One region of the Cereibacter sphaeroides 2.4.1 genome, then DNA from elsewhere that is predicted to be linked to it. Evidence: riboswitches for the same ligand, from Rfam matches in the RefSeq annotation. Region 1 holds a riboswitch; each other region holds the start of a gene.
The links. Region 1 has a riboswitch for cobalamin ahead of RSP_RS16580 (energy-coupling factor ABC transporter permease). Riboswitches for the same ligand answer to the same signal wherever they lie in the genome.

Region 1 (9,555 bases):
CGCGCGAGCGCGGCCGAGATCGCCGCCGCGCCGAGCTCGACCCCCGTCCGGCCCTTGAGCGCACCCTGAAAGGCGCCCATCGGCGTCCGCGCCGCCCCCGCGATCACGATCGGTTCCGCTGCCATGAAGCCCTCCCCTGCCTGCTGACCGGCGGAGGCTAATCCGGCCTGCCCGCGCCGGGGAAGGGGAAAGGCCCCGCACCATGCCGTGACGTTCCGTAACGGTTCCTGCGACCGCCGGTGCCGTGCCGGAGTGGCGCCCCGCCCCCGCGGAGGCGGATCTCGCTTACGCCTCCGCTTCGGCGCAGATCAGGTGGAAGAAACTCCCCGTCACCGGCCCCCGGCTCGATCCGGTCTCGGCCACGGGCCGCCCCTCCGCATCCCGCACCTCCGCCAGCGGCGCATCCGGCTGTTCGAGGATGGTGGAATAATGGAACTCGTGGCCCCGCAGGCGCGCGCCCGCCGCATGGCCGGGCGCCTGCGCCAGAAGCCGCGCCGAGCGGTAGCCCAGATGCAGCCGCCGCCGCTCGAAGCTCGTGACGAGGCCCAGAAGCCCGGTCATCGCATGGCGTTCTCCCGCCGCATCGATCAGCGCCTCGCCCAGCACCATGTAGCCGCCGCATTCGCCATGGACGGGCCGCGTCGCGGCATGGCGGCAGAGGCCTGCCCGGAAAGTTGCCGCCGCGGCCAGCCGGCCCGCGTGCAGCTCGGGATAGCCGCCCGGCAGCCAGACGAGATCGGCCTCGGGCGGCGCCTCGTCGGCGAGCGGCGAGAAGGGCAGGATCTCGGCCCCCGCCGCCCGCCAGCCCGCGATCAGATGCGGATAGACGAAGGAGAAGGCCGCATCCGACGCGAGCGCGATCCGCTGCGCCGGCGGTCGGGGCAGGGCGCCCGGCGGGCCGGCCCGGGTGTCGCCCGCGGCGGCCCGGATCGCGTCGAGATCGGCATGCTCCGCCAGCAAAGCCGCGAACTGCCCGATGGCCCCCTCCAGATCGGGATGCTCGCCCGCCTGCACCAGACCCAGATGCCGCTCGGGCAGCGCCAGATCGCGCCGCCGCGGCAGGGCGCCCCGCACCGGCAGCCCCAGCCGCTCCATCTCGCGCCGGATCAGGGTCTCGTGGCGCGGGCTGGCCACGTTGTTGAGGATCACGCCGCCGAGCGCCGGTGCGTCGGGATGCTGCGCGAAGCCGAGCGCGGTCGCCGCCGCCGACTGCGCCTGCCCGCTCACATCGAGGACGATCAGCACGGGCCAGCCGAAGCGCCGTGCGATCTCGGCGGCCGAGCCGCGCCCGCTCATCCCGGGCAGCGAGGTGCCGTCGTAGAGACCCATCGATCCTTCGGCCAGGGCCAGATCCGCCCCTTCCGCCGCCCGGACCAGCGCCGCGAGCAGCGCGTCCGGCATCGCCCAGCCGTCGAGATTGACCGAAGCCCGCCCGGCCGCCGCCCGATGAAAGGCCGGATCGATGTAATCCGGCCCGTTCTTGAAGGGCTGCACGGCGAGCCCCTGCGTGCGATAGGCCCGCAGCAGGCCCAGCGTCACCGTGGTCTTCCCCGATCCCGACCCGGGCGCTGCGATCAGGAGGCCGGGCGGCAACAGGGACGCGGTCGACATGGGCTCTTCCTCTGTGGCGGCAGATCGAGGCCCGCCCGGGGCCGGGGCGCAGCGCTCCGGCAGGCGCACCGCCTCCGGGCCGTCACCCGTCCAAGCCCGCTTTCACTCTGCCCAAATATCCTCGGGGGGAGGGTCCGGCCGCGAGGCCGGGCCCGTGGGGGGCAGACAGCCCCCTCTCTGTCGGCGCGCCCGGGCACAACGCCGCGCGTCCGGGCGCAGGTCTCCGTCTCAGGCCGCCTGATGCAGGCGCGGCGTGAAGAGCCCCGACGAGGCGAAGCGGCTGCCGGCCTTGGCCGCGGCCAGCACCGCGAGATCGGCCAGCGGCTCGATCAGCACCACCAGCATGTAGGCGCTGCCGAAGGTGGCGATGGAGGTCAGGTTCCCGGCCTCCACCCCCTGGCCCAGCAGGGCCCAGAAGGCGACCCAGGCCACCACGCCGCCCTGATAGGCGGTCGAGAGCGCGAGCGCCTGGCCGTAGCGCAGCTCCACATAGGGACAGTCGGGAGCGATGATCCGGTCGGCAAGCGCCTTGACGGCGAAGAGCGGCACGAGCAGCGTCGTGACGTTCATGCCATATTGCGGCAGGTCGAAGGGCGCGAAGAAGAGCCCCTGAACCAGCAGCCCGAGGGCGAGCCCTAGGGCTGCCGGCGCCGCTCCGAGGATCAGGAAAAGGGTCGAGCCTAGGATCAGGTGGACCTCCGAGACGCCCACCGGATAATGCGGGAAGATCTCGAAGAAGGTGAAGACGCAGGCCGTGGCGATCAGCGCGCGTGCCGCGAGGGACAGGAGACCCTTCTCGCGAATGGCCTCCCAGCCCAGCTTCAGCGTGTAGAGACCCGCCGTGGCGGCGGTGGCATAGCCTGCGATGAGCTTGGCGCCGGTCACCAGACCGGGTTCGATATGCATGTGGTCCTCCTGGCCGTCATCCCCGACGGCGGTGGGGTGGAGCCGGTCTCCCGGCGGACAGGCGCTTGCGCGCTCGACGGCAGGTCTCCTGACTCGCGGGTCGCGGCCTTCCCCGAACCTTCCCGGGCCCTTTCGGTCCAGTGGCGTCTTCGGGGCGGGCTCGCCGCTCACAGTTGCGGGGGCAGTCGCGGAACTGGGGTCAGCACCCCTCACCGCGTTCCCTTTTCATCCCTTGACCTTGCGGCGTTCGGGAACCGTCATAGCCCGGCGTGACAGATCCCGGTGCCCGCGTCAACTGCGGCACGGGCAGGCCGGGCCTTTGCCCAAGGCGGACAGCCAGCGACCGGACGTCGCGGCCGCGCGCCCGGGGCCCCGCGGCGGCTGTCGGCCGCGGCAAGAGCGCGCTCCCTCGCAGGTGCAGCAAGATGCGGTCCGCGCATGACTTTCGGCCGTCAAGCCGCTCATCCTGCGGCATAATGCAGCGGTCAGCGTCCCGTTCGCTGCATGACGGGACTGCAGGGGCGCCGGTAGACGCTGCTGCGCCGCAGCAATATGTTCCCGCCATCAATCGGCCTGCCGTCATGGGCCCGCCCTTCTGGAAAGAGTCTCAAGATGAAAACGATCATGGCCGCCGCCGCCGCTACGATGATGCTGGTTCCCGCCGCCTTTGCAGGCGAGATCGCGCTGAAGGCCCCGATGCAGGCCCAGAGCCTGCACGAGGGCGCGCTCGATCTCGTGGCCTACCGCCGCGATCTCGCGGAAGGCGGGCTCGAAGTCACTGCCGCCTTCCGCGCCCGCACGCCGTCGGGCGAGCCGCAGGTGGTCAAGATGCTCCTCGCCGATCAGGACCGGGTGCAGTTCTCGATGCCGTCCGACCTGCGCACGGTCTATACCTTCGCCCGCGTTGCGGATCAGGTGACGATCACCGCCGAACCCGTGGCCTTCAGCCTCGCCTCGCAGTGAGCGCACCCCGCGCCCGCGCGACCCGCGCTGACAGCAAAAGGCCGGACCCTCGGGTCCGGCCTTTCCCTTGTGGCGCACGCCCCCGCCTCAGCGCAGGCGATGGATCTGGGCCAGATGGAACTGGCCGAGCCAGGTCTCCGTGAGCGGCACGCCGTCCTGCGCGATATAGGCGCGCAGGTCCACCGTGTCCGTCTCGGCCGGGGCCTTCAGGTCGAAGGTCAGCCGCCAGCGATCCGTCCCAACCACCCGCACGACGAAGGGATTGACCACCTTCACCCCTTCGGGCGCCGAGATCTCGGGCGTGGCCCCCTCGCGCGGGTCGAGCCCTTCGAGCGCCGGGCCCGCGAAGTCGAGCACGACCTTGATCGCATCCTTCGGACGGGGCTGGCCGGGCACGCCGCCATTGCCCACCTGCGTGGCGACGGTGCGGGCGAGCGGCATCTCGACGGGGGGCTCGTCCACCCAGTGCATCCGGTAGTCGAAGCGCAGCTCGTCTCCGGCCTTGGGCGCGGTCTCCGGGTTCCAGAAGGCCACGATATTGTCGTAGATCTCGTCGTCGGTGGGGATCTCGACCAGCTGCACCGCGCCCGCGCCCCAGTCCGAGGTGGGCTCGATCCAGACGGCCGGGCGCTTGTCGTAGAAGACCCCGTCATCCTGATAATGGTTGAAATCCCGGTCGCGCTGCACGAGGCCGAAGCCCTTGAGCCCGCGGTCGAGGTAGCTCGAGGTCACCACGCGGTCGGGGTTGTTCAGCGGCCGCCAGATATGCTCGCCCGCGCCGGTATGGATCATGAGCCCGTCGGTGTCGTGCACTTCCGGCCGCCAGTCCGCGGACTGGAAGCGGTTGCTCTCGGAATACCAGAACATCGAGGTGAGCGGCGCCACGCCCAGACGCTCGACCGGGGCGCGGAAGAAGAGGCGGCTCGAGATGTCCATGACCTGGCCCTTGCCGGGCGTGTCGCGCATCACCATCCGGTAGGCGCCGGTCACGCTCGGCCCGTCCATCAGTGCGTTCACGATGGTCGCGCCGTCCGGCCCGGGCTCGAGGTAGAACTCCGTGAACCGCGGGAACTCCTCGGGGATCGAGAGGCCGGTGTTCAGCGCCACGGCGCGCGCCGACAGCCCGTACTGGCGCAGGGCGCCGTCGCTGCGGAAATAGGCCGCGCCCAGAAACGAGATCCAGTCGCTCTTCATGTCCGGCCGCATGAGCCGGAAGCCCGCGAAGCCCGCGTTCGTCTCGAGACCGTGCGCCGGGCTGTCCTCGGGCATCTCGAAATAGTCGGGGCTGTAGACCACCTCGCGGGCTTCGCCCTCGGCCACGGTGAAGATCTTCACCGGCTGGCGGAAGTAGGTGCCGAGATGGAAGAACTGCGCGAACGTGTCTCCCACCTGCACCGAGGCCGCATCGCGGAAGCGGATGCGCCAGTGCGCGTCGTAGTCGATCTTCTCCAGCACCTCGGGATGCTCGATCGGGGTCGGCGCATAGGGCTGGCGCGCAAGGGTTGCGGCGCGCTCGGCCAGAAGGTCGAAGGAGAAGGCGGACGGCGCCGAGAACACCGGGCCGGAGGAGGCCGCCGCGGGGACGGGGGTTTCCTGTGCGAGAACGGCGCCTGACAGCGACAATGCGGCCAGGAGGCTGAGGGCGGTCAGTCTGAAGGGCGGCGAGGACAAGGTCTGCTCCATTATGCTTCCGGCGCGGAAGCCCGAGCGATGCGATGTGGGCGAATCGGCGCCAGATCAAGACCAACTTGCAGCGGCCGCCGCCGTTCAGCGGCCCTGCGCCCAAGAAGCGCAGCCTTTGGGCGCTCCGCCCGCGGAGGATCGCCCATCGGAGGCGAAGCGCTTGATTGGGCGGCCTCCGCGACCCATGTCGTGCGATTGCCGGTCGCCCGGGCCTCGCGATACCTTCCGCCGGAAGCGGAGGTGCGGGGTCCGTCAGTCCTCGGGACAGGCGGGCGGTGTGACATCCTCCGGCAGCGATACGATCTGCACCGGGGCGGGGTAGCCGCCCTGCGCCGGTTCGAGCCGCGCCATCATCTCGGGCGTGGCGAAGACCGCGCCATCGTCCGCGATCATCAGGACGGCGCGCACGCCCATCGCCGCCGCGACCCGCGGCCAGGCCTCGCGGCCCGCGATGCAGAGCGCGGTGGCCGCGGCATCGGCCCGCGCGCCGTCGGTGTCGAGCACCGAGACCGAGACGATGCCCTGCATCGGACGGCCCGTCCGCGGATCGAGGATGTGCGAGAAGCGCACACCGCCGCGGTCGAAATAGCGCTCGTAATTGCCCGACGTATGCAGGGCCTCGCCGGGGCGGAGCGAAACGCCCGCCACCACGCCCCACTGGAACGGATCGCGGATCGCCACCCGCCAGGGCCGCGCGCCGTGGCGGCCCATGACCTGCACACCGCCGCCGGCGTTCAGCACCGCATCCTCGACGCCTGCCGCCCGAAGCTCGGCCGCCGCCATCTCGAGCGCCGCCCCCTTGGCATAGGCCCCGAGATCGAGTTGAACCGCGGGATTGAGCGAGCGCACCTCGGTGCCGTCGAAGCGCAGGTCGGTCATGCGCGGGTGGCGCGCGACGAGGGCCGCGATGGCGGCGGCGGATGGCGGATCGCCCTCGGGCAATGTGTCGGCGTGAAAGCCCCAGGCGCCGACCAGCCTGCCGATGGCCGGATCGAACAGCCCGCCGCTCGCACAGGAGAGGGCGCGCCCCTTGCGCAGGAGGGCCGCGAGGGTCGCATCCACGCGCTGCGGGCGCCCCGCCGCGATGGCCGTGTTCAAGGTCCCGAGTTCGCCCGGCCGCCAGCCGTGCCAGTCGCGATGCGCGGCCTCAAGGCTCTGGCCCGCGCGGGCGATGGCGGCGCGGGCCATGCGTTCGGGCACGCCGTGGGTCTCGATCTCTACCAGCGTGCCGAAGAGATAGAAGGTCTCGCGAACGTCCGAGGCGGGCTCGAGGCGCAGGGCCGCCACCCCGCCGAGCGCGAGCGCGGCGAGGGTAGCAAGGAAGGCCCGGCGCGGGAGGGTCACGGTCCGCATGGGTCGGGTTCGGAAGGCCCGGCGGGGTGGAGGGCCTCGACGCGGAGCGCCTCTGTCAGCCCCTCGCCCCGGCCGGCGAGGGCAAGGGGGATGAGCGAGAGCGCAAGGGCGGGCAGGCAGAGGAGCGCCACGCCCAGATCGGACAGCTGCAGCGCCAGCCCCGCGCCGGCCGCGATCACGACCGCCAGCGTGGGCAGCAGATAGGCCAGCCCCACCGCCGCGAGGAAGCGCCCGCCGGACAGAGCGACTTCGACCTCATCGCCGGGCCGGGGCGCGAGGTCCGGCGGGCAGGCGATCTCGAGCAGCCGGGCGGGGCCGGAGGCCGCCGCCCCGCCGCAGGCCGCGCGCGCGCCGCAGCCGGCGCAGCCCGCGGCGCGCGGGGCCGTGAGCCGCAAGCGCCCGGCAGGTGCGGCGACCACCCTCAGCCGTTCGCGCAGCAGGCGCGGATCGGCCGGGGTGCCGGCGCCCGCCATCGGCTCAGGCCTCCAGCGGGGCGATGCTGTCGGAGGTGCAGACGCTCATGCACTGCGGCATGTCGAAGGCGCCCTCGCATTCGGTGCAGACCTCGGACTTGATGAAATAGATGCCCTTGCGCGGCACGATCGCATGGGTGGGGCAGACGGGCTCGCAGTCGCCGCAGGCGGTGCAGAGATCGGCGGAGATGGTCATGGACATGGGACGTTCCTTTCTGGGGTGGGAGAAGCCTGCCTTGGACGCGCCCGGCCTCAGCCGGGGCGCACCTTCACCGCGCCGCTCAGCACACGGCACTGGCAGGCGAGGCGATCGTCCTTGCCGGCCATGTTTTCCGAGAGCACGCGGAGCTCGAGCGCCGAAGGGTCCGAGAGGTTCTCGCTCCCCTCGATGATGTGGGTGACGCAGGTGCCGCATTCGCCCTCGCGGCAACCGTAGGTGATGCCGGAGCCGACCTTCTCGGACATCTCGATGATGCGGCTTCCGGGCGGCACATTGACCGTGATGGCGACATCGGTGAACGTGAGGGTGGCCTTTTCCATCGCGGGTCCTTTTCGTGTCGGGGCTCGTGTCAGCGGGAGGCCAGATCGGCCAGATCGACCTCGCGCGGCGGGGCGCGGCCGGTGAGATGGGCGGCGAGGCGGCGGCCGAAGGCGCGCGCCTCCTGAAGATCCTCGTCGGTGGGCTCGAGCTTCACCTTCAGCCCCGGCTCGGGCAGGCGCATCTTCAACCCCTGAAGCCGCGCCTCGACCTGACGGACCGCCTCGCCCGACCAGCCGTAGGAGCCGAAGACCGCGCCGAGCTTGCCGCGGGTCTCGATGTCCACGAGCATGGCCAGAAGCTCCCAGATCGCGCGGACCGCATCGCCGTTGATGGTGGGCGTGCCGAGCGCGATCCCGTCGACCTCCTCGATCAGGTCGAGGAAGGGATGAAGCTCGCCCCCTTCGAGATCGAAGAGCGAGACGCGCACGCCCGGCTCTCCGGCCGCGCCGTCCCGGATCGCCTGCGCGAGCCGTGCGGTCGCGCCATGGGCGGAGATGTAGAGGATGGCCAGCGTCCGGTCGGGTCCGGGGGCCGAGCGCGGCCCCGCGAGCCTGCGATACTGGCGCAGATAGGCGCGCGGATCGGTGCGCAGCACGGGGCCGTGCGAGGGGGCGATGACGGTGAGGTCGAGCGGCTCGATCAGGTCGAGCGCCTGGGTGACGAAGCTGCGGAAGGGCCGCATCAGCCGGTCGAAATAATGGTCCATGGCGAAGCGGAAATCGCCCACCCGGTCGTCGAAGAGCCGCTCGTCGCAATAGTGGCTGCCGAGGAGATCGCAGGTGAAGAGGATCCCCTCCTCGACGAGATAGGTGCATTGCGTGTCGGGCCAGTGGACGTTGGGCGTGGTCAGGAAGCGCAGCCGCCGGCCGCCCAGATCCGCTTCGGCGCCGGTGGTGACGGGCAGGATCCGGGCCGTCTCGAAGGCATCGCGGAGGAGGGCGCGCAGGATCGGCAGGCCGCGGGGCGAGAGGCGGATCTCGGCCTGCGGCGCCCGGCGCAGCAGCTCGGGCAGGGCGCCGGAATGGTCGGGCTCGAGGTGGTTGAGCACGATCTGCGTGATCTCGTCGTAGCGGGCCACGGCTTCGAGGCGCGCGAAGAAGGTCTCGGCATGATCCGCATGCACCGTGTCGATCACCGCCACGCCCGCCGCGCCGCGGACGGTGTAGGCGTTGTAGCTCGTGCCGTTGGCCGTCTTCATCAGCGTGTCGAAGCTGCGCAGCCCCGGGTCGAAGGCACCGATCCAGTGCACGCCGGGCACGATCTCGACCGGCCCTTCTGCGGGAAGGGGCGGCACGGAGGCAGGGCGTGCGGCGGCGGCGGTCAAGGGACGCTCCTTCGGCTGGCATCTGGAGCGGAAGAAGCAGGCGGCATGCCAAGTGCGGCGGCGCCGGTCCGGCGACCGTTCGGGCGCGGCCGGGGCTGACGGGGAAGCGCGTCTCCTTCCGCCAGCGCCAGAGCCCGGGAGGCCGGGAAGGGCCCTGGTCCCTTGCCTCCCGGACCTGGATGGGCAGCAAGGACCAGGGCCGCAGGGAAACTCTCGGAAAGGTCATCCCTCCCGCGCCGTTTGTCCGAAACGGGCGGAACCCCGACAGAGCTGTCGGGAACGCGACATCACGCCCCCGTGTGACGGAGCGGCCCGTGGGACGGGACCCTTCCTCTGACGGTCGCGGGGGCGCGTCGTGCGGGCGGGCGCGAGGCGCCTCCTTCCGCCACTTGGCACGGCGGCTGCTTCTTCCGGGTCGTGACAGATGTGCGACAGCGCCGCTCCCCTCCCGCGATCTCCGCGGAGGCGGGCGTCAGACGGGACAGGCCATGGGCGATTTCTTCTTCATCCTGCTCAGCACCGCGCTCGTGAACAACGTGGTTCTGGTCAAGTTTCTGGGGCTCTGTCCCTTCATGGGCGTGTCGCGCAAGACCGACGCGGCCATCGGCATGGGCCTCGCCACCACCTTCGTGCTGACCCTTGCCGCCGGCGCGAGCTGGATGGTCGAGGCGCTGATCCTCGAGCCGCTCGATCTCACCTTC
Region 2 (9,555 bases), on a different contig from region 1:
GCAGATGGGCGGCGATCTGCGGCTTCTGGCGCAGCCGGGGCCGGGCGCGCGGTTCGCGCTGACCATCGCGCTCCAGACCGTCGAGGCGCCCGCCTCCGCGCCCGCCGCACCGCGGGCCGAACACCGGCTCGGCGGACGGCGCGTCCTCGTGGTCGATGACATATCCACGAACCGGCTGGTCGCGGCCGCCTATCTCCAGCTCTTCGGCGTCCGCACGATCGAGGCCCAGAGCGGGCCCGAGGCGCTGGCCCTCCTCGAACGCGAGCCGGTGGATCTGGTGCTGCTCGACATGAACATGCCCGGCATGGACGGGCTCGAGACCCTGCGGCGGATCCGGGCGATGCCCGGCCCCGCGGCGAGCCTGCCGGTCGTGGCCATGACCGCCGATGCGACCGAGGAACAGCGCGACATGTATCTCGGCGCGGGCCTCACCGGCTATGTGGCCAAGCCCGTCACCCCCGACCGGATGTCGGCCGAACTCAGCCGCGTGCTGGGACTCGCGCATCCCGACGAGAGCTGAGAGCCGAGAGCCGAGAGCCGAGAGCCGAGAGCCGAGAGCCGAGAGCCGAGAGCCGAGAGCCGAGAGCCGAGAGCCGAGAGCCGTCTCGGTCCCGGGATACTGGTTCCATGTCAACCCATTGTCCCGCGACCCTCACAGGAGGTCTCAGCCCGCCCGGCCGGCTTGCGCGCGGCGCTCCTGCATCCAGATCCGGCTCCCCAGACCCACCGCTGCGCAGACGGCAGCGCCGATCGCCTCTCCTGCCGCCGTGTGGAGGCCCGCGTAGCGGCCCGCACCCGGATGGCAGGCGAGCGCCACGCAGTCGGTGCCGGTGCCGGTGGCGCGGCCCGTGGGCAGGACGAGCCCCGCCTCCAGCACCGAAGCCGTCCGCGCCTCGACGGCAATCGACAGGGCCTCGAGCTGCGCCGCCTCCGACAGCTCCGCCTCGACCGCCACAAGGAGGTTGATCGTGCCGAGCGCCCGCTCAGGCACCAGCCTCCGCCCCACCGCCTCGGCATTGCCGAGCCCGACGGTCGCCAGACAGGCGGCGCGAAGCCCCTCGGCCGAAGCCTCCGCCAGATGATGCCGGTCGAGCGTGCGCGAGGTGAGCATCCCCACCGCCGCCCCCAGATCGCGCCCCGCCATCTCGGCGGCCAGCCAGCGCTCGGCATCGAAGCCCGGCGCGAGCTCCGCATCGCGCACCTCCCGCCAGACGACCCGATCCGCGATCACCAGTCCCGGACGGTGCGGCGCCCAGCTCAGCACCCGCATCGGCCCGGGCAGGCGCGCCACGAGCCACGGCCGCTCCAGCGCGACCTCGATCACCGGGTGACGCCCAAGGGCTGGAACACCGGCCCGTCGGGCGTGTCGGCGTAATAGGCGCGCACCCCGAAGACCTCGGCCAGATTGGCCGCGGTCAGCACGACGCCGGGCGGCCCGTCCGCCACCAGTCGCCCGCGCGCGATCAGGAGAAGCCGCGTGCAGTGCCGCGCGGCAAGGCCCAGATCGTGGATCGAGGCCACCACCGCGCGTCCCTCCGCCGCAAGGCTCTGGAACACCTGCATCGTGCGGATCTGGCTTTCGGGATCGAGCCCCGCCACCGGTTCGTCGGCAAGAAGGAGCGGCGCCTCCTGCGCCAGCGTGCGCGCGATCAGCACCCGCGCCTGCTCGCCGCCCGACAGGGCCGTCGCGATGCGGTGGCGGTAGCCCGCCAGCCCCATCCGGTCGAGCGCGCGCGTGACCGCCTCGCGGTCGGCGGCGGTGACGCGGCGCCCGGCATGGGGAACGCGGCCCAGCATCACCAGCGTCTCGACATCCACCGGCCAGGCGATCTCGCGCGCCTGCGGCAGGAAGGCCGCCGCCCGCGCCCGCGCCCGGGGCGCAAGGCCCGCGAGGCTGCTCTTGCCCGCCGAGGGCAGAAGGCCCATCGCCGCGCGCAGAAGCGAGGTCTTGCCCGCCCCGTTCGGCCCGATCAGGCCCAGCACCTCGCCCGGCTCCACCGTGAAGGTGACATGATCCACCACCGGACAGTCGCCCCGGCGCACGGTCAGATTGTCGAGCGCGAGCAGGCTCATGCCTCCACCCTCCGCATCCGCCAGATGAGATGGAGGAAGAAGGGCGAGCCCACGATCGCCGTCAGCACCCCGAGCTTGAGATCCCGGTCGGGCGCGATGACCCGCACCGCGACATCGGCCGCGAGCAGCATGGCCGCGCCCCCCAGCGCCGCGGCGGGCAGCAGCCGCGACGGGCGCGCCCCCACCAGCGGCCGCAGGATATGGGGCACCACGAGCCCCACGAAGCCCACCGCTCCCGCCACCGCGACCGCCGCCCCCACCGAAAGCGCCGTGCCGAGGATCAGCAGCAGGCGCACCCGGCCGAGCCGCACGCCCAGCGCCTCGGCCGCATCCTCGCCGAGCGTGAGCGCATCGAGCCCGCGGCCGAGCGTCAGAAGCAGCGCCGAGCCCGCCAGCATGAAGGGCAGCGCCAGCGCCACATGGGTCATCGACCGGTCGGCGAGCGAGCCCATCATCCAGAAGACGATCTCCATCGCGGCGAAGGGATTGGGCGAGAGGTTGAGGATCAGCGCCACGCCCGCCGCGGCCAGCGCCGAGATGGCGACCCCGGCGAGGATCAGCGCGAGCGCTCCGCCGCGCGGCCCCGCAAGGCCGAGGATCAGAAGCACCGAGATCGCCGCGCCCGCCAGCGCCGCAAGCGGCAGCGCCAGCGTGAAGCTTGCGGCGAGCCCGGTCTGGAGCGCGATGACCGCGCCCAGAGCGGCGGATGAAGACACGCCCACAAGCCCCGGTTCTGCAAGCGGATTTCTCAGGAACCCCTGCATCGCCGCCCCCGAGATTCCCAGCACCGCCCCCACCGTCAGCCCGAGGATCGCACGCGGCAGGCGGATCTCGCGCATCACCAGCACGACCGCCTCGCCCTGACCCGTGACGAGGGCCTGGAGCGACTCGCCTAAGCCGAGTGCCGCAGGGCCCACGAGGAGCGACAGAAGGAACAGCAGGGCCACCAGAAGCGCCAGCGCCAGAAGAAGGAGGGAATATCTCACCGCGGCCCGTCCAGTTCCGTCAGCCGGACTTCGGCGAGGCTCCGCCGCGCCGCGCCCATCACCTCGAGCGCCTGCAGCACGGCGGGCGTGCCGCAGATCCAGCCGCCGTCGGACACTTCGACCGAGCCCGCTTCCTCGCGCACCGCCTGCAGCGCGGGATGGTCCAGAAGTTCCTCGGCCCGCGAGGCGCCGGGATAGGGCGAGGAGGTCACGATCATCTGGGGCTGCGCCATCACCAGCCGCTCGAGCGGAAGGTCGCCCCCGCCGTCGAGCCCGAGCTCGGCCGCGACATTGGAAAAGCCGGTATGGCGCAGGATGGCGTCGGCGAGCGTACCCGAACCCGTGGTATAGCCCCGCGGGTAATAGAGCGCCGCCCGCACGGGCGGCAGATCCACCCTGAGACGGGCGAGGTCCGCCTCGAACTCGGCCACCAGTTCTTCGGCCCGCGCCTCGCGCCCGAGCGCCCGGCCCACCGTGCGCAGCTGGTCGGGAATGTCGGCGAAGGCATTGGCGGGCGGCAGCTCGATCACCTCGATCCCGAGCCTGCGCAGCAGATCGACAGTCTGCCGCGCCGTGAAGGTGCCTGCCAGCACCAGATCAGGGCGCATGAGGAACACCTCTTCGGCCTGCCCCCGGTTCGCCGGATAGGCGCGCGCCTCCTCGACCATGGCCGAGATCTGCGGCTCGGTGGCAAGATGGGACACCGAGAGAAGCTGTCCCGGCGCCGCGAGCATCATGGCAAGCTGATCGGTGCAGAGATTGATCGACACCACCCGCCGCGGCGCCTCGGCCACGGCGGGAGCGGCGGCGGCAAGCGTGGCCGCCAGCAGCAGGGCGAGGCGCCTAGAAGCGCGCACGCAGGCCCGCAAAGATCGAACGCCCCGGTTGGGCATAGCCGCGCACCGTCTGATACTCCTCGTCGAACAGGTTCTCGACCCGGACATAGGCCTCGGCCCGGTCGTTCAGATCGTAGCTAACCGTCGCATTCACCACCGTCCAGTCATCGAGCGGGGCATCGGGTTGCAGGTAGCCGGTCGTATCCATCACATCCGCGATATGCTGCACCGTGAGGATCCCGCGGGTGCGGTCGGCGATCTGCCCCTCGAGGCCCAGCACGAGGTCGTGCCGCGGCACGCGGACGGCCCGGGTCTCGGTGCCGTTCGCCTCGTCGGAGGCGTCGGTGTAGGTGTAGCTGCCGAAGAGCTCCCACTCCGACCCGAGCGGCGCGCGCGCCGACAGCTCGATCCCCTGGCTATGCGTCTCGCCGTCCAGCTGATCGTAGCAGCCCCAGGGCGAGGCGCAGAAGTCGGCGCCGTCCAGATAGACGATGCGGTCGGTGACATCGGTCTTGAAGAGCGTCGCCTGAACGGTCGCACCGCTGCCGAACCGCTTCTCGAGGCCGAGCTCGTAGCTGCGGCTCGATTCCGGCCCGAGGCGGTCGGATCCTTCGGGACCGAACCGTTCGTAGAGCGACGGCGCGCGGAAGCCGGTTCCGGCCACGCCGCGCAGGATCAGGTCGTCGGCCAGCCGCCAGGCCAGCGCCACGCGCCCGGTGGTCTTGCCGTCGAAGTCGGACGGGTCGTCACGACGCGCCGCGAGCGACAGATCGAGATCGGGCGAGAGCGCGAGGCGCGCCTCGCCGAAGACGGAGTCGGTGGTGAGATCGCCCTCATCCGTGTCGCTGCTGAAGCTCTCCTTCGTGCGCTCAGCCCCGAACGAGAGGCTCGCCAGCCCCACCTCGACCGTCCCGAGGTAGGAGAGCGCGCGCCGTTCGCCCTCGTAGACTTCGATATAGCCGCCGGGATATTCCCGGCGCGTGTCGGTAGCGGCATAGGCGAGCACGCTCTGCACCTGGCCGAGGGTGAGATCCGCAAAGATCCTGCCGCCTCTCAGCCGGCTGAGCGCCCGGTCGTCCGTGTCGACGATCCCGCCCGCGCCGGGGCCGTCGATGTCGAGATCGGAGTCGCGCGCGATGAAGGCGGCCCCGATCCGCAGGTCCTCGGTCAGGTCGTAGGCACCGGAGAGGGCGTAGAAGGTGGTATCGAACCCGTCGCGCTCGGTGCCCGAGGCGGCCTGCGAGATCCCGTCCGAGACGGTGCGGGCCACGCTGAAGGCCAGCTCGCCGCGCTCGGTCAGAAGGCCTGTGGAGAGGCCGCCGGTGAAGGTGCGGTTGCTGCCGCCCTCGAGCGACAGCTGCCCGCTGACGCCCGGATCGCGCGGCCGGTAGGTGGCGATGTCGATGACGCCCGCCACGGCTTCCGAGCCGTAGATCGCGGATTGCGACCCGCGCAGCACCTCGATCCGGTCGATGCCGCCGGCGGTGAGCGAGCCGAAGTCGAACTCGGATTTGGTTCCGGACGCGTCCGCCACGTCGATGCCGTCGATCCGCACCGCCTGATAGGCGCTGCCCAGCCCGCGGATCCGGAGCGTCGTCGTGGCGCCGAGCCCGCCGTTCCGCGTGTAGGACACGCCCGGCAGGCGCGCGAGCAGGTCGCTCACCGAGATCTCGCCCGTGGCCTGCATGTCCTCGGCGGTGACCACATCCACCGTGGCGCCGGTGCGGCTGGTTTCGGTGGCGACGAGACTCGGCGAGACGAGGATCTCGTCGAGAGCGATGTCCTGAGCCTGCAGCGGGGCTGCGGCCATGAGGGTGAGGAGCGAGGCGGCTGTCTTCTTCATCTGTCCCTTCCGTCCGGGCGACCCCCGGATCCGACCTGCAATGTCCTTGGAAAGGGTATGCCCCTCCGCCGACGGTGACCGTCACCTGAAGCGGATGGTCCGCCTCCCGCACGCGCCCCGCGCGCAGGAAAGGGTGATCGCTCCGGCAGGTCTCCTGACTTGCGGGTCGCAGCTCGGACCGGCCTTCCCGGGACATCCCAGTGGCGCCGTCGGTCGTCGCTCGCCGCCTACAGTTGCGGGGGCAGCCGCGGAGTTGGGGAGATCTCCCCGCACCGCGTTCCCTTTTCATCCGGCCATCACGCCGGAACCGAAGCCGTTCCTCAATATGACAAGTGACGGCCCTGTCAAGCGGCGGTGCCGCGGCGGGTTGGCCGCCCCTTGCGGAAAGCCGCGAAAAAAGGACTGGACCGGATGCGACTCTCCACCGTAGCATGAGGGGAAAAAAGCAGGAGGAAAGACATGTTCCGCAGCTTCGGCGCCGAGGATGCCACCGGGCTCGCGGCCCTCGTGGCCCGCCGCGACACATCGCCCGAGGAGCTTCTCGATGCGGCCCTCGACGCGGTTGCGGCTGTCAACCCTGCGCTCAATGCCGTCGTGCTGGTGCAGGAGGAGACCGCGCGGCGGAGCATCGCTCGGGGCCTGCCGCACGGGCCCTTCCGCGGCGTGCCCTTCCTGCTCAAGGATCTCGGATGCGAGGCGGTGGACTTCCCCTCGCACAACGGCTCGCGGCTGCTGGCGGATACGCGCTATCCGCGCGATTCGGCGATCTTCGAGCGGATCCGGGCCACGGGCGTCGTGACCTTCGGGCGGACCACCTCGCCCGAGGGCGGCATCGGGCCTGCCACGGAATCGGCCGTCTACGGCGGGCCCACCCGCAACCCGTGGAACCTCGAGCATACGTCGGGCGGCTCCTCGGGCGGTGCGGGCGCGGCGGTGGCCGCGGGCATCGTGGCCATGGCGCATGGCTCGGACGGGGGCGGATCGGTCCGCATCCCCGCCTCCTCCTGCGGGCTCTTCGGGATGAAGCCCACCCGCGCGCGCCTGCCTGACGGCCCCTATGCGGGCGAGGGCTGGGCGGGCATGGCCATCGACGGATTCCTCACCCGGTCGGTCCGCGACACGGCCCACATGCTCGACGCCTGCGCGGGCGCCGATCCCGGCGCGCCCTACTGGGCGCCGCCGCTCCTGCGCGGCCATGCGGATGCGATCGGCCGCCCGCCGCGGCGGCTGCGCGTGGGGATCTGCGACACGACCTTCACCGGCGCGCCCATCCACCCGGAGGTGCGGGCCGCGGTCGAGGCGGCGGGACGGCTGCTCGAGAGCCTGGGCCATACGGTCAGCCCCTGCCTGCCCCGCGCCGATGTGGCGATGATGATGGAGGCCTGGACCGACATCGTGGCCTGCGGCACGGCGCTCGGCATCCGCAAGGCGCTGAAGGGCCGCGCGCCCGAGGGGCTGGTCGAGCCGGTCTCGCTCGGCGCGATGCGGCGCGCGGCCGAGATCCCGGGCGAGCGCTATCTCGAGGCGGTGGGCCAGATCCATGCCTTCGGCCGCCAGATGGCCGCGGTCTTCGACCCGGAGACGGGAGAGGGCATCGACATCCTCCTGTCGGCCACTCTGGCCGAACCGCCGGCGCGCGTCGGCCGGTTCGCGCACGGGACGGAGGGCGTCTTCGCCTATTCCCCCTTCACCGCCGTCTTCAACGCCTCGGGCCAGCCCGCGGCCTCGCTGCCCCTCGGCATGAGCGCCGGGGGCCTGCCGATCGGCGTCCATCTCGCGGCCCGCTTCGGCGCCGATGAGGAGCTGATCGCGCTCTGCGCAGAAATCGAGCGGGCGGCGCCGTGGATCGGGCGCAGGCCTGCCCCTTTGGTCGAAAGGCTGCGCGCGCCGTTGATTTCGCGCCCGGGCGCCGCCTAACCTCAAGCCACACCCGATGGGAGGCCGTCCTTGAGCGAACCCGATGCCGTCGAAGCCCGCCATGTCGTCAAGGCCTTCGGACAGGGAGAGGTGGCCGTCCGCGCGCTGGACGATGTCTCGGTGGGGATCCGGCGGAGCGAGTTCTTCACCCTGCTCGGCCCCTCGGGCTGCGGCAAGACCACGCTTCTGCGGCTGATCGCGGGGTTCGAGGCGCCGACCTCCGGCGCGATCCTGCTCGACGGGCGCGACATCACCGCCCTGCCGCCGAACCGCCGGCCGATCAACACGGTCTTCCAGAGCTACGCGCTGTTTCCGCATCTGACGGTGGCCGAGAACGTGGGCTTCGGCCTCCGGATGCAGGGCAAGCCGCGCGCCGAGATCGAGACGGTGACGGCGCGGATGCTGGCGCTCGTCCGGCTCAAGGCGCTGGCGCAGCGCAAGGTGGCGCAGCTGTCGGGCGGGCAGCAGCAGCGGGTGGCGCTGGCCCGGGCGCTCGCGCCGCAGCCGCGGGTGCTCCTGCTCGACGAGCCGCTCTCGGCGCTCGATCTGAAGCTTCGCAAGGAGATGCAGATCGAGCTGAAGCGGCTCCAGCACGAGACGGGCATCACCTTCGTCTTCGTGACCCACGATCAGGAGGAGGCGCTGACCATGTCGGACCGGATCGGGGTGATGAGCGCGGGCCGGATCCTGCAGATCGGCCCGCCGCGCGAGATCTACACGCGCCCGGCCAACCGCTTCGTGGCGAGCTTCATCGGCGAGACGAATTTCCTGCCGGCGCGCCATGCGGGCGGGCGGGTCACGCTCGATGCGGGCGGAGAGCTCGCGGTCGAAGGCGGGCCCGAGGGGCGGGTGACGGTCGCCGTGCGCCCCGAGCAGGTGCGCCTCGTGGCCCCCGACGAGCCGGGCGCCCTGCCCGCCACGATCCGCGATCTGGTCTATTTCGGAACCGACACCCACTGCCACTTGGCCCTCGCCGACGGGACCGAGGTGGTGGCGCGCCTGCAGAGCAGCGCCTCGGGCGATCCGGGGCTCGCCCCCGGCCAGCCCGCGGGCCTGCGCTTTGCACCGGGCGCCGTGCAGCTGCTGGGGGACTGACATGGGGGCAAAGACCAAGCGCGCGCGGACGGGCTGGCTTCTGTCGGCCCCGGCCCTCGTGATCCTCCTCCTTGCCGCGTCGGGGCCGCTGCTGGTGGTGCTGGTCTACAGCTTTCTCGTGAAGGGCCAGTATGGCGGCGTGATCTGGACCTTCTCGACCGAGGCCTGGTTCGAGGTGCTCTTCACCCGCGACATCTTCTCGGACGAAGTGACGCTCGCCGACGCCCACCTCGCGATCTTCTGGCGCTCGGTGAAACTGTCCCTGATGACGACGGCCATCACCTTCGCCGTGGGCTTTCCCACCGCCTGGTTCATCGCGACCCGGCCGCCGAACCGGCGGGCGCTCTGGCTCTTCCTCATCACCATCCCGTTCTGGACCAACCTGCTGATCCGCACCTTCGCCATCAACGAGGTGATCCGCAACGAGGGCATCCTGAACACGCTGATGATCCGTGCGGGCCTGATCGAGCGGCCGATCCAGATCCTCTATACCGACACGGCGGTGCTGATCGGGATGGCCTATGTCTACCTGCCGCTCATGGTGCTGCCGCTCTTCGCCGCGATCGACCGGTTCGACATGCGACTGCTCGAGGCGGCTTACGACCTCTATGCGAGCCGCTGGCAGGTGCTGCGGCGGATCATCCTGCCGCTGGTGAAGCCCGGGATCGTCGCGGGCTCGATCCTCGTCTTCGTCCCCTCGCTCGGCGCCTATGTCACGCCGCGGGTGCTGGGCGGCGGCAAGAACATGATGATCGGCAATTTCATCGAGCTGCAGTTCGGACAGGGCCGCAACTGGCCGCTCGGC
Region 3 (9,555 bases), on a different contig from region 1:
GCGGGCCTCAGGCTCGCGCGGATCGAGATCCGCCATCCCGAGGCCCCGGCGCTGGCGCGGCGGCTTGCGCCGCTTCTGGCAGACGACCGCGTGGCCTTTCTGGCCGACGAGCTCCCCGCGCTGCGCTTCACGCTGGACGGCCCGCAGGGCCCGCGCCTGCTCGCATGACCCGCACCCCGGAGCTTTCCCGATGATCCGTCCCGCTGTGGCTGCGGATGTGCCCGCCCTGCTTGCGATCTGGAACCCGATCATCCGCGACACGCTGGTGACCTTCAACGCCGAGGAGAAATCGGCCGACGAGCTGCGCACGCTGATCGCGGCGCGGCCCGCGTTCCTCGTGGCGGATCCGGGCGAGGGGCCGGTGGGCTTTGCGAGCTACGCCCAGTTCCGCGGCGGCGTGGGCTACCGGCACACGATGGAGCACACGATCATCCTCGGGCCTGCGGCGCGTGGTCGCGGGCTCGGGCGCGCGCTGATGACGGCGATCGAGGATCATGCGCGGGCGGGCGGCACCCATTCGCTCTTTGCGGGCGTGAGCGCGGGCAATCCCGAGGGCCGCGCCTTCCATGCGGCGATGGGCTTTGCCGAGACGGCGGTGCTGCCGCAGGTGGGCTACAAGTTCGGCCGCTGGCTCGACCTTGTGCTGATGCAGAAATTCCTCTCCTGACACCACCGGATCGGCGGTTTATGCTGGCCTCATGTCGATCTGGACCCGCATCACAGACGCGCTGGCCGCCCTCGCCTCCGGCGAGAGCCTGTCGGCCGTGCTCGACCGCCTGCGCACCCCGCCCGAGCGGTCGGTGGCCTTCACCATTGCCGTGATCGCGCTCGGCGCGAAGATGGCCAAGGCCGACGGGCAGGTGACGCGCGACGAGGTGGCGGCCTTCCGCGAGATCTTCGCGATCCCGCCGGGCGAGGAGGCGAACGCCGCCCGCGTCTTCAACCTCGCGCGGCAGGATGTGGCGGGCTTCGATTCCTATGCCCGCAAGATCAAGGGGATGTTCCGCGGCGACGACCGGATCCTCATCGATCTGATGGAGGGGCTCTTCCACATCTCGGTGGCCGACGGGAGCTATCATCCCGACGAGGACGCCTTCCTGACCGAGGTCGCCCGGATCTTCGGGATCGGCGACCGCTGCTTCCGCGCCCTGCGCGCCCGCTTCGTGAGCGATGCGCCGCGCGACCCCTACGACGTGCTGGGGGTCGAGCATGACGCGCCGATCTCGGAGGTGCGCAGCGCCTGGAAGCAGGCGGTGCGCGACTGCCATCCCGACCGGATGGTGGCCCGCGGCGTGCCGGAAGAGGCGGTGAGGCTCGCCGAGCGGCGGCTGGTCGACATCAACCGCGCCTGGGAGGAGATCAGCGCGAAGCAGGCGGCCTGAATGGCCCGCCCGCTGCGCATCGCCACCTACAATGTCGAATGGTTCAACGGGCTCTTCGACGACCACGGGCGGCTCAGGACCGACAACGAACTGTCGGGCCGCTACGAGATCACCCGCCGCAACCAGATCGAATCGCTGGGCATCGTCTTCACCGCCCTCGATGCCGACGCGATCATGGTCATCGAGGCGCCGAACCAGAGCCGGCGCCGCTCGACGGTGAAGGCGCTCGAGACCTTCGCGCGCACCTTCGGCCTGCGCGCCTCGCGCGCCGTCTTGGGCTTTCCCAGCGAGACCGAGCAGGAGATCGCGCTCCTCTACGACCCCTCGCGCATCGAGGCCCATCACGATCCGCAGTCGAGCGCCAGGGCGCCCCGGTTCGACGAGGTGTTCCGCTTCGACATAGACGTGGATGCCACGCCCGAGGCCATCCGCTTCTCCAAGCCGCCGCTCGAGCTTGCGCTCAGGGCCGACGGCCATCCGCTGCGGGTGATCGGCGTCCATGCCAAGTCCAAGGCCCCGCACGGCGCGCGCAACCCGGCCGAGGCGGTGCGGATCGGCATTCAGAACCGCCGCCAGCAGCTGGCCGAATGCGTCTGGCTGCGCAGGCGGGTGGCGGGCCTCCTCGCGCGGCACCAGAGCGTGATGGTGATGGGCGATTTCAACGACGGCCCCGGTCTCGACGAATATGAGAAGCTCTTCGGCCGGTCGGGGATCGAGATCGTCCTCGGGCTCGAGGAGCCTCCCGAGTTGCGCCTGCACGAGCCCCACGCGCGCATGGCGCTCACGCAGCGGGTGGGCATCCAGCCCAGCTCGGCCCGCTTCTGGCTCGCCCCGGAACAGCAGTATTTCGAGGCCCTGCTCGACTTCATCATGGTCTCGGCCGATCTGGCGGCGAAATCGCCCCGCTGGCGGATCTGGCACCCGCTGAACGATCCGAACTGCTTTCGCACCCCCGAATTGCAGCAGGCCCTCCTCGCAGCCTCGGACCATTTCCCGGTCACGCTCGACATCGACCTCTGACGCCTCCCGGCGCTGCGCTCTAGGCCAGGAGGTCTTCGCCGGCAAAGCCTCCTCGACCGTGCCCCTCCCCGGCGGCGCATCCGCGGCGAGAGGACGATTCCGTCGCCCCCGCCCCTATCGGGCGCGCGACCCCGGCAAGCCGGATTGCGCCCGGCCACCTCCCGCGCCCCGCGACGCGCAGCCGCTGCGATCCGGCGGGCCTTGCGCGCGGGGCGGGAAAGACGGAAGGTGCGGGCGACGGTTCCCGGAGGAAGCTCCGGGCGAAGAGGGAATGCGGTGCGGGCCTGACAGGCCCCAAGCCGCGACTGCCCCCGCAACTGTAGGCGGCGAGCGCGTCCCATCATGCCCACTGGCCCAGGACAGGCCGGGAAGGGCGGGACAAGCCCAGACCCGCGAGTCAGGAGACCTGCCGTCGACGGACCTGTAACAGCCGGGCGGGGTGTCCCGGGCGCAGGGCGCGTGCGCACGGGCGCCGCCCCTCCGCCTGCCCGCTCCCAAGATGCGCGGAGGGCGCGATGATCGTGACGCGGAACGGACGGACCTACAGCCTCACCGAATGCCGACACCGGAAGGAACCCTGCCTGAAGGGCCTCGCGGTGGTCGAGCATCTGGCCAGCTCGGCCCGATGCACCCAAGGGCTCATGGGACCCGACTTCGAAATGCAGGGCTGCGTGCGGCTCACGGGCTGCATCCGGCCCTGCACGGCGCTCTTCCGGCTAACGGCGGGCGGGCTCCAGCTCTTCTGCGACCTCGAGCCCGGAGACTGGTCGCCGGGCCTCGTGCGGCTGGCCGAGATGATCGAGGGCGGCGGCTCCTTCACCGGCACGCTGCCTGCCGAACCCGCGGCCATGGTGCTCGCCTCGGCGCCGGAGCCCGCGCCCGAGCGCGCCGCCCCGGCCCGCCCGCTCCCGCGGGAGGCGGCACTGCATTGACGCTGGCGGCGGGCCTCAGGGCGCCTGCGGAGGCGATCCGCCGGGCGCGGGTGGCGGGCCATCTGGGCGAGTTCCTGCAGGGCCGCCTCGGGCCCGACGGGCCGCTCGCGCTGGTGACCCTGCCCTGCCCCGGCCTCGGCGCCGAGGCGATCCGGGCGCCGGGTCCGCTGGCCCTCGACCAGCCCGGGGCGCAGATGCTGACGCTGCCCGCGCTCTGCGACCTGCTGGCCTCTGGCGGAGCCGCGCCGGACGGCCGCTTCCGCCTGACGCTCGACCTGCCGCCGGGCGGCGGGGCGGGCGCCTCGACCGCGGCGCGGGTGGCGCTCCTCCATGCGGCAGGCGTGACCGATCCGGCCACCGTTGCCCGCGCCTGCCTCGCCTCGGAAGGAGCGAGCGATCCGCTGATGTTCGACCGGCCCGAGCGGCTGCTCTGGGCCTCGCGCGAGGGGCGGGTGCTGGCAGAGCTGCCGCCCCTGCCGCCGATGGAGCTGGTGGGCGGCTTCTTCGGTCCCGCCCGGCGCACCGATCCGGCCGATCTCGCCTTCCCCGACATCTCGGACCTTCTCGAGGGCTGGGGCGCGGCCGACCTCGCGGGCGTGGCGCGCCGCGCGAGCCTCTCGGCCGCGCGCTGCCTTCAGCTGCGCGGCCCGGCGGAGGATCCGACCGCGGCCTTGGCCCACGGTCTCGGCGCGCTCGGCTGGGCCATCGGCCACACCGGCCCCGCCCGCGCGCTGATCTTCCCGCCGGGCGCCGTTCCGCGCGGGGCGGCCGGGGCATTGCGGGCCGCGGGCTTTTCCCGCATCACGCGCTTCCGCATCGGCGGAGCCTGAGGAGGGACCATGCGCGATCACGGCGGCAATCTCGACAGCGCGGCGGCGCTCTTTGGCGGGGCGGTCGAGGACTGGCTCGACCTCTCGACGGGGATCAACCGGGTGCCCTATCCGATGCCGCGCCTGCCCGCCCGCGCGCTGACCGCCCTGCCCGATGCAGCGGCCGAGGCGCGCCTTCTGGCCGCGGCGCGCGTGGCCTTCCGCACAGAGGCGCCGATGCTGGCCGTGGCCGGGGCACAGGCGGCGATCCAGCTCGTGCCGCGGCTCACCCCGCCCGGACGGGCGCGCGTCCTTGGCCCCACCTACAACGAACATGCGGCAAGCCTCCGCGCCGCGGGCTGGCAGGTCGAGGAGGTGAGCGAGCTTGCGGCGCTCGAAGGCGCCGATCTCGCCGTGCTCGTCAATCCGAACAACCCCGACGGCCGCCGCCACCCGCCCGAAACCCTCCGGGCGCTCCTGCCCCGCGTGGGCCGGCTTCTGGTGGACGAAAGCTTCGGCGATCCGCTGCCCGATCTGTCGCTCGCTCCCGAGGCCGGCGTGCCGGGGCATCTGGTGCTGCGCTCCTTCGGCAAGTTCTACGGGCTGGCGGGGCTGCGGCTGGGCTTCGTGCTGGGAAGTGCAGAGGATGTGGCGGCGCTGGCGCGGATGGCGGGGCCGTGGGCGGTCTCGGGCCCGGCCATCGCCGCGGGAACCGTGGCCCTGGCCGACCGAGATTGGGCGGAGACCACGACCGCGCGGCTCGAGGCCGAGGGGCCGCGGCTCGATGCGCTGGCCGCCCGGATGGGCTGGCGGCTGGCGGGCGGGGCGCATCTCTTCCGGCTCTACGACACGCCGGATGCCCGTGCGGCGCAGGATCACCTCGCCCGCGCCCGGATCTGGAGCCGGATCTTCCCCTGGTCGGACCGGCTGATCCGCCTCGGCCTGCCGGGTGGCGAAGCGGAATGGGCGCGCCTCGACGCGGCCTTCGGCGAAGGGATGCGGTAGAGGGCCGCTCCGGGAACGGGCCCATCTCCCCATGGACGCCGCGCCGCAGGCTGCCTCCGCCCGGGCCTCAGCCCTCCGGTGTGCCGCCCGAGAAGTTGCGATAGAGGAAGCGGTCGGCCCCCGCCTCCGCCTCGGCCCCCGCGAGCGAGAAGAGCTGCGCATGGAGCGGCGACTTGGCGCAAGCCGGGTCGGTGGCCGCCGCATCGCCCGCCAGCGCGAAGGCCTGACAGCGGCAGCCGCCGAAATCCTCCTCGGCATGGATGCAGGACCGGCAGGGCTCCTGCATCCAGCCGGTGCCGCGGTAGAGGTTCAGCGCCTCGGACCGCTGCCAGATCTCGGCCAGCGGCGCCTCGCGCACCGAATCGAACCGGAGCCCGGTGATCGTCTCGGCGGCGTGGCAGGGCAACACCTTGCCCGAGGGCGAGATGTTGAAGAACTGCCGCCCCCAGCCGCCCATGCAGGTCTTGGGCCGCACCGCGTAATAGTCCGGGATCACGTAGTCGATGGCGAGCACGCCCGAGAGCCGCGCCTGCGCCTCCTCGACGATCCGCGTCGCCTCGTCGAGTTGCGCGAGCGTCGGCATCAACGCCGCGCGGTTCTTCAGCGCCCAGCCGTAATACTGCACATGCGCCACCTCGAGCCGCTGCGCGCCCATCTCGACCGCCATCTCGACGATGCGCGGCAGTTCGTCGAGGTTCTGGCGGTGCATCACGGCGTTGAGCGTGAGCGCCATCCCCTCGGCACGCACCCAAGCGGCGGCCTCGATCTTCTTCGCATGGCCGCCGCGGAAGCCGCCGATCCGCTCGGCCACCGGCGCGCTTGCGCCCTGCAGGCTCACCTGCACATGGGCAAGCCCGGCCTCGGCCAGTTCGGCCACCTTGGCGCGGGTGAACATCACCGCCGAAGTGATGAGGTTGGTGTAGAGCCCCGCCCGGTCGGCATGGGCCACGAGCGCGACCAGATCGCGCCGCACCAGCGGCTCGCCGCCCGAGAAATGGATCTGCAGGACGCCGAGCGCCGCCAGCTCGCCGATCACCCGCTGCCAGTCCTCGGTCGAGAGCTCGCGGCTCGCGGCCTCCAGCTCCACCGGGTTCGAGCAGTAGGGGCATTGCAGCGGGCAGCGGTGGGTGAGCTCGGCCAGCACCGCCATCGGCAGCGCAGGCGCGGTCGGGGCGGCCGGTGCGGGCGCGGCGAAGGCGTGGTCGTCCATCACGCGGCCTCCCGGTCGATCAGATAGCCGCGGTCGGCCAGATCCTGCAGCAACGCCAGCACCTCGCGCGCGATGACGCCGGGCTCGGCCACATATTTCCGCTCGAAAAGCGCCGTCAGCCCCGCTACCGTCTCCTGCCCGTCGCAGGCCTGCAGGATCTCGACGCAGATCTCGTCGGGCGTCATCACCCGCTCGGGCACCAGAAGCACCCAGTGCTGGCGGCTCTGGTCGAAGCGCAGCCGGGCATGACGGGCGAGCTGCGGCACGCTTTCGGGCGAAAGCTCGAGGCGGCTCATCGCATCTCCTCCGGCACGAAGGCGCCGGGCGGGACATGGCCCAGCACATAGGCATGGTGGAGCGCGTCGAGCTGGGTCCAGAGCACCTGCGTCTTGAAGATCAGAGCGTTGCACACCGCCGCGCGCTCCTCGGGCGTGCGGGCATGATCGCGGACATAGCGCAGCGCATAGTCGGCGTCGCGCGGAGCCTGCGTCAGGCGGCGCTGGAAATAGGCCATGACGGTCGGATTGATGAAATCGTAATGCGACAGCATCCCCGAGATCCGGGTGGCATGGATGTTCGGCGCGAAGAGCTCGGTCAGGCAGGAGGCGATGGCCTCGAGCGGCGAGCGGTCGCGGACGAAATGGACGTAAGCCTCGACCGCAAAGCGGGTGGCGGGCAGGATGCCCTCGGTCGATTCCACATAGGCCCGGTCGAGCCCCAGCCCGTCCGTCAGGATCAGCCAGCGGTCGATCCCGCCCTCGGCCCCCTCGGCGCCGTCGTGATCCTCGAGCCGGTGGCGCCACTCGATGCGCGTGGCGCGGTCGCGGAAGCGCGAGATCACCACCGCATCCTTCACCGGGATCGTGCACTGGTAATAGTAGCGGTTCAGCGCCCAGGCCTGCACCTGACCCTTGGTGAGCTCGCCCCCGTGCAGCATGTGGTGGAACGGGTGGCGGTCGTGGTAGCGGGCCGCGCCGATCTCGCGCAGCCGCTCTTCCATGGCGTCGGCGCTTTCCAGCGGGCGGGCGGGCGACAGGCTCGTGCTCAGGTCGAGACTCATGCGACGAACTCCATTCCGGGGGCGGGAACACACCAACCGGCACGCTCGGCCTCGGCGCGCTCCGGCGAACCGGGCATCAGGACCGGGTTCGAATTGTTGATGTGGACGAAGACCTTGCGCGAAATGCCCAGAGGATCGAGCGCGGCCATCGCGCCCGCGGGCCCGCTCATCGAGATATGGCCCATGCGCCGCCCGGTCTTCTGCGACAGGCCCGCGCGGATCATCTCGTCATCCTGCCAGAGCGTGCCGTCGAAGAAGACGAGATCCGCCCCGGCGAGCCGGTCCGCCAGCGCGGGCGTGACCTCGGCGCAGCCGGGCAGGATGAAGGCGCGGCGGCCGCCGGCAGACAGCTCGAGCCCGATGCTGTCGCCTTCCGCCGCCCCCTCCTCCTCGCGCCAGAGCGCGGGCTTGCCGGGCACAGCGAAGCTCCGCACCGTGAGGCCGGAGGCGCGTCCGCAGGCCAGCACGGGCTCGAAGGGCGTCTCGGGCCGCATCGGGCGGCGCGGCACGATCTCGGGGCGCAGGACGCCGAAGATCGGGTTCGCGGCCAGCACCTCCAGCACGTCCGGATGGGCATGGATGGCGAAGGGCCAGCCCTCGCGCAGGGTCAGCAGCCCTGCCACCGCATCGACCTCGGCATTGGTGAGGATCACGCCCGCGATGGGCGAATGGCGCAGCCCATGGCGCGGATGCAGGGCCGGAGTGTCGAGGATCTGCTGGCGCAGATCGGGCGAGGCATTGACGAGAAACCAGCTCTCGCCGTCCGCGCTGGCCGCGAGCGCGCACTGGCCGTTGCGGAGCGCAGGCTCCGCGCGCGCGGCGCGGCAGCCCGCGCAGTTGCAGTTCCATTGCGGCAGGCCGCCGCCTGCTGCGGAGCCGAGGACGATGATCCGAAGCATCGCAGCAGGCTCCACTCGTTACTTGCGCTTGGCGCAGGAATACATGTTGATTTCCATCCCCACCGGGGTCTCGTCGTAACGCGGGGTCTTCCAGGCCATGGGATCTCCTCCTCCGTGATGGCGCCGCTCCGGGGCGGCTCCTTCGACTATCGGGGCTGCGTCAAATGGTCGCCAGCTATGGAGAGGATAGGCGCCGCCTATTGCGGCAGCGCAGCGGAAACCATGCTGCGGCAACAGCTTATCCGCCCCCCCCGGACTGGCGCCGAGGGCGGATGGCGGGGCTGGCGGCACAGGAGCGCAGGCCCCTGCGAGGCAGAGGCAGGGTCGCGTCAGGGCCGGGAGAGCAGGGCCGGCAGCGGCTCGATCGGGGGCAGCCGCATGGCGCTGCCTGCCGCCTGCAGCGCCGCGACGACGGCCGCGTGCCGGCCGGTCCGGTGCTGCGCAGGCTGGATCAGCGCCACGATCCGGCGCGGCTCGAGCCCCGCATGATAGAGCCGCACGCCCGGCGACGGCCCCACCGACAGCGCCGGCACGATGCAGATGCCGAGCCCCGCGCGCACCATCGAGAGCGCGGTCTCGAAGCTCCTGACCCGCGCCGTCATCCGGTTCTGCGGCAGCATGTCCGAGAACCAGCTCTCGATCCGGCGGCTGTGCTGGGTGCCGAAGGCGATCTGGATCGAGGCGCCGAGGATCGCCTGCGCCTCGGGGGCCAGATCCTCGATCCGCGCCACACAGCCGAGGTCGAGCGACTCGGGCACCGCGAGCACGGTCGGATCGGCCATGATCGGGATCTGGAGAAAGCCGGTGCTCGCCTCCGAGATCGAGTTGGCGGCGAGAAGCCCGATGTCCGCCTGCCGCGAATAGAGCATCTCGAGCACATCCGCGGGCGCGCCTTCCAGCAGGTCGCATTCGGCGGTGCCGTCGAGATCCATGTGCCGCAGCGCCTCGGGCAGGATCGTCCGCAGGAGCGATTCGACCCCTGCGAGGCGCAGCGGATGGCGCTGGCCGCTGCCATAGGCGGCGAGCGTGTCCTCCAGATCCTGCATCCCGCGCAGCACGGGCTCGGCCTTGCGCAGCATCAGGACGCCCGCCTCGGTCAGGATCATCCGGTTCGACCGGCGCACGAAGAGCGGATAGCCGAGGCTCTGCTCGAGCCCGATGATCTGCTGCGACAGCGAGGGCTGCGTGATGCCCAGAAGCTTCGCGGCCCCGGTCAGCGACTGCGACTGCGCCACGGC

Region 2: linked by a shared signal. The riboswitch ahead of RSP_RS05090 (TonB-dependent receptor plug domain-containing protein) and the one ahead of RSP_RS16580 (energy-coupling factor ABC transporter permease) in region 1 are both predicted to bind cobalamin.
Region 3: linked by a shared signal. The riboswitch ahead of RSP_RS12275 (hypothetical protein) and the one ahead of RSP_RS16580 (energy-coupling factor ABC transporter permease) in region 1 are both predicted to bind cobalamin.

The regions. Positions count from the first base shown of each region.
Region 1 is NC_007494.2:236,931-246,485, forward strand. Features, by position in the region: gene RSP_RS16570 (acetyl-CoA C-acyltransferase) at 1-125, opposite strand, end outside; gene RSP_RS16575 (cobyrinate a,c-diamide synthase) at 286-1,611, opposite strand; gene RSP_RS16580 (energy-coupling factor ABC transporter permease) at 1,840-2,517, opposite strand; cobalamin riboswitch at 2,579-2,791, opposite strand; gene RSP_RS16585 (hypothetical protein) at 3,130-3,480, shown strand; gene RSP_RS16590 (glucan biosynthesis protein) at 3,568-5,163, opposite strand; gene RSP_RS16595 (FAD:protein FMN transferase) at 5,416-6,516, opposite strand; gene RSP_RS16600 (SoxR reducing system RseC family protein) at 6,504-6,989, opposite strand; gene RSP_RS16605 (4Fe-4S binding protein) at 6,994-7,191, opposite strand; gene fdxC (ferredoxin FdxC) at 7,242-7,529, opposite strand; gene RSP_RS16615 (FprA family A-type flavoprotein) at 7,559-8,854, opposite strand; gene rsxA (electron transport complex subunit RsxA) at 9,343-9,555, shown strand, end outside.
Region 2 is NC_007493.2:1,026,942-1,036,496, reverse strand. Features, by position in the region: gene RSP_RS05115 (response regulator) at 1-520, shown strand, start outside; gene cbiZ (adenosylcobinamide amidohydrolase CbiZ) at 665-1,324, opposite strand; gene RSP_RS05105 (ABC transporter ATP-binding protein) at 1,321-2,073, opposite strand; gene RSP_RS05100 (FecCD family ABC transporter permease) at 2,070-3,059, opposite strand; gene RSP_RS05095 (ABC transporter substrate-binding protein) at 3,056-3,916, opposite strand; gene RSP_RS05090 (TonB-dependent receptor plug domain-containing protein) at 3,903-5,738, opposite strand; cobalamin riboswitch at 5,866-6,065, opposite strand; gene RSP_RS05085 (amidase) at 6,198-7,655, shown strand; gene RSP_RS05080 (ABC transporter ATP-binding protein) at 7,686-8,750, shown strand; gene RSP_RS05075 (ABC transporter permease) at 8,752-9,555, shown strand, end outside.
Region 3 is NC_007493.2:2,528,584-2,538,138, forward strand. Features, by position in the region: gene RSP_RS12255 (VOC family protein) at 1-168, shown strand, start outside; gene RSP_RS12260 (GNAT family N-acetyltransferase) at 191-667, shown strand; gene RSP_RS12265 (molecular chaperone DjiA) at 699-1,382, shown strand; gene RSP_RS12270 (endonuclease/exonuclease/phosphatase family protein) at 1,383-2,402, shown strand; cobalamin riboswitch at 2,624-2,830, shown strand; gene RSP_RS12275 (hypothetical protein) at 2,918-3,334, shown strand; gene bluE (L-threonine kinase BluE) at 3,331-4,164, shown strand; gene cobD (threonine-phosphate decarboxylase CobD) at 4,174-5,148, shown strand; gene pqqE (pyrroloquinoline quinone biosynthesis protein PqqE) at 5,216-6,358, opposite strand; gene pqqD (pyrroloquinoline quinone biosynthesis peptide chaperone PqqD) at 6,358-6,654, opposite strand; gene pqqC (pyrroloquinoline-quinone synthase PqqC) at 6,651-7,418, opposite strand; gene pqqB (pyrroloquinoline quinone biosynthesis protein PqqB) at 7,415-8,317, opposite strand; gene pqqA (pyrroloquinoline quinone precursor peptide PqqA) at 8,336-8,416, opposite strand; gene RSP_RS12315 (LysR family transcriptional regulator) at 8,647-9,555, opposite strand, start outside.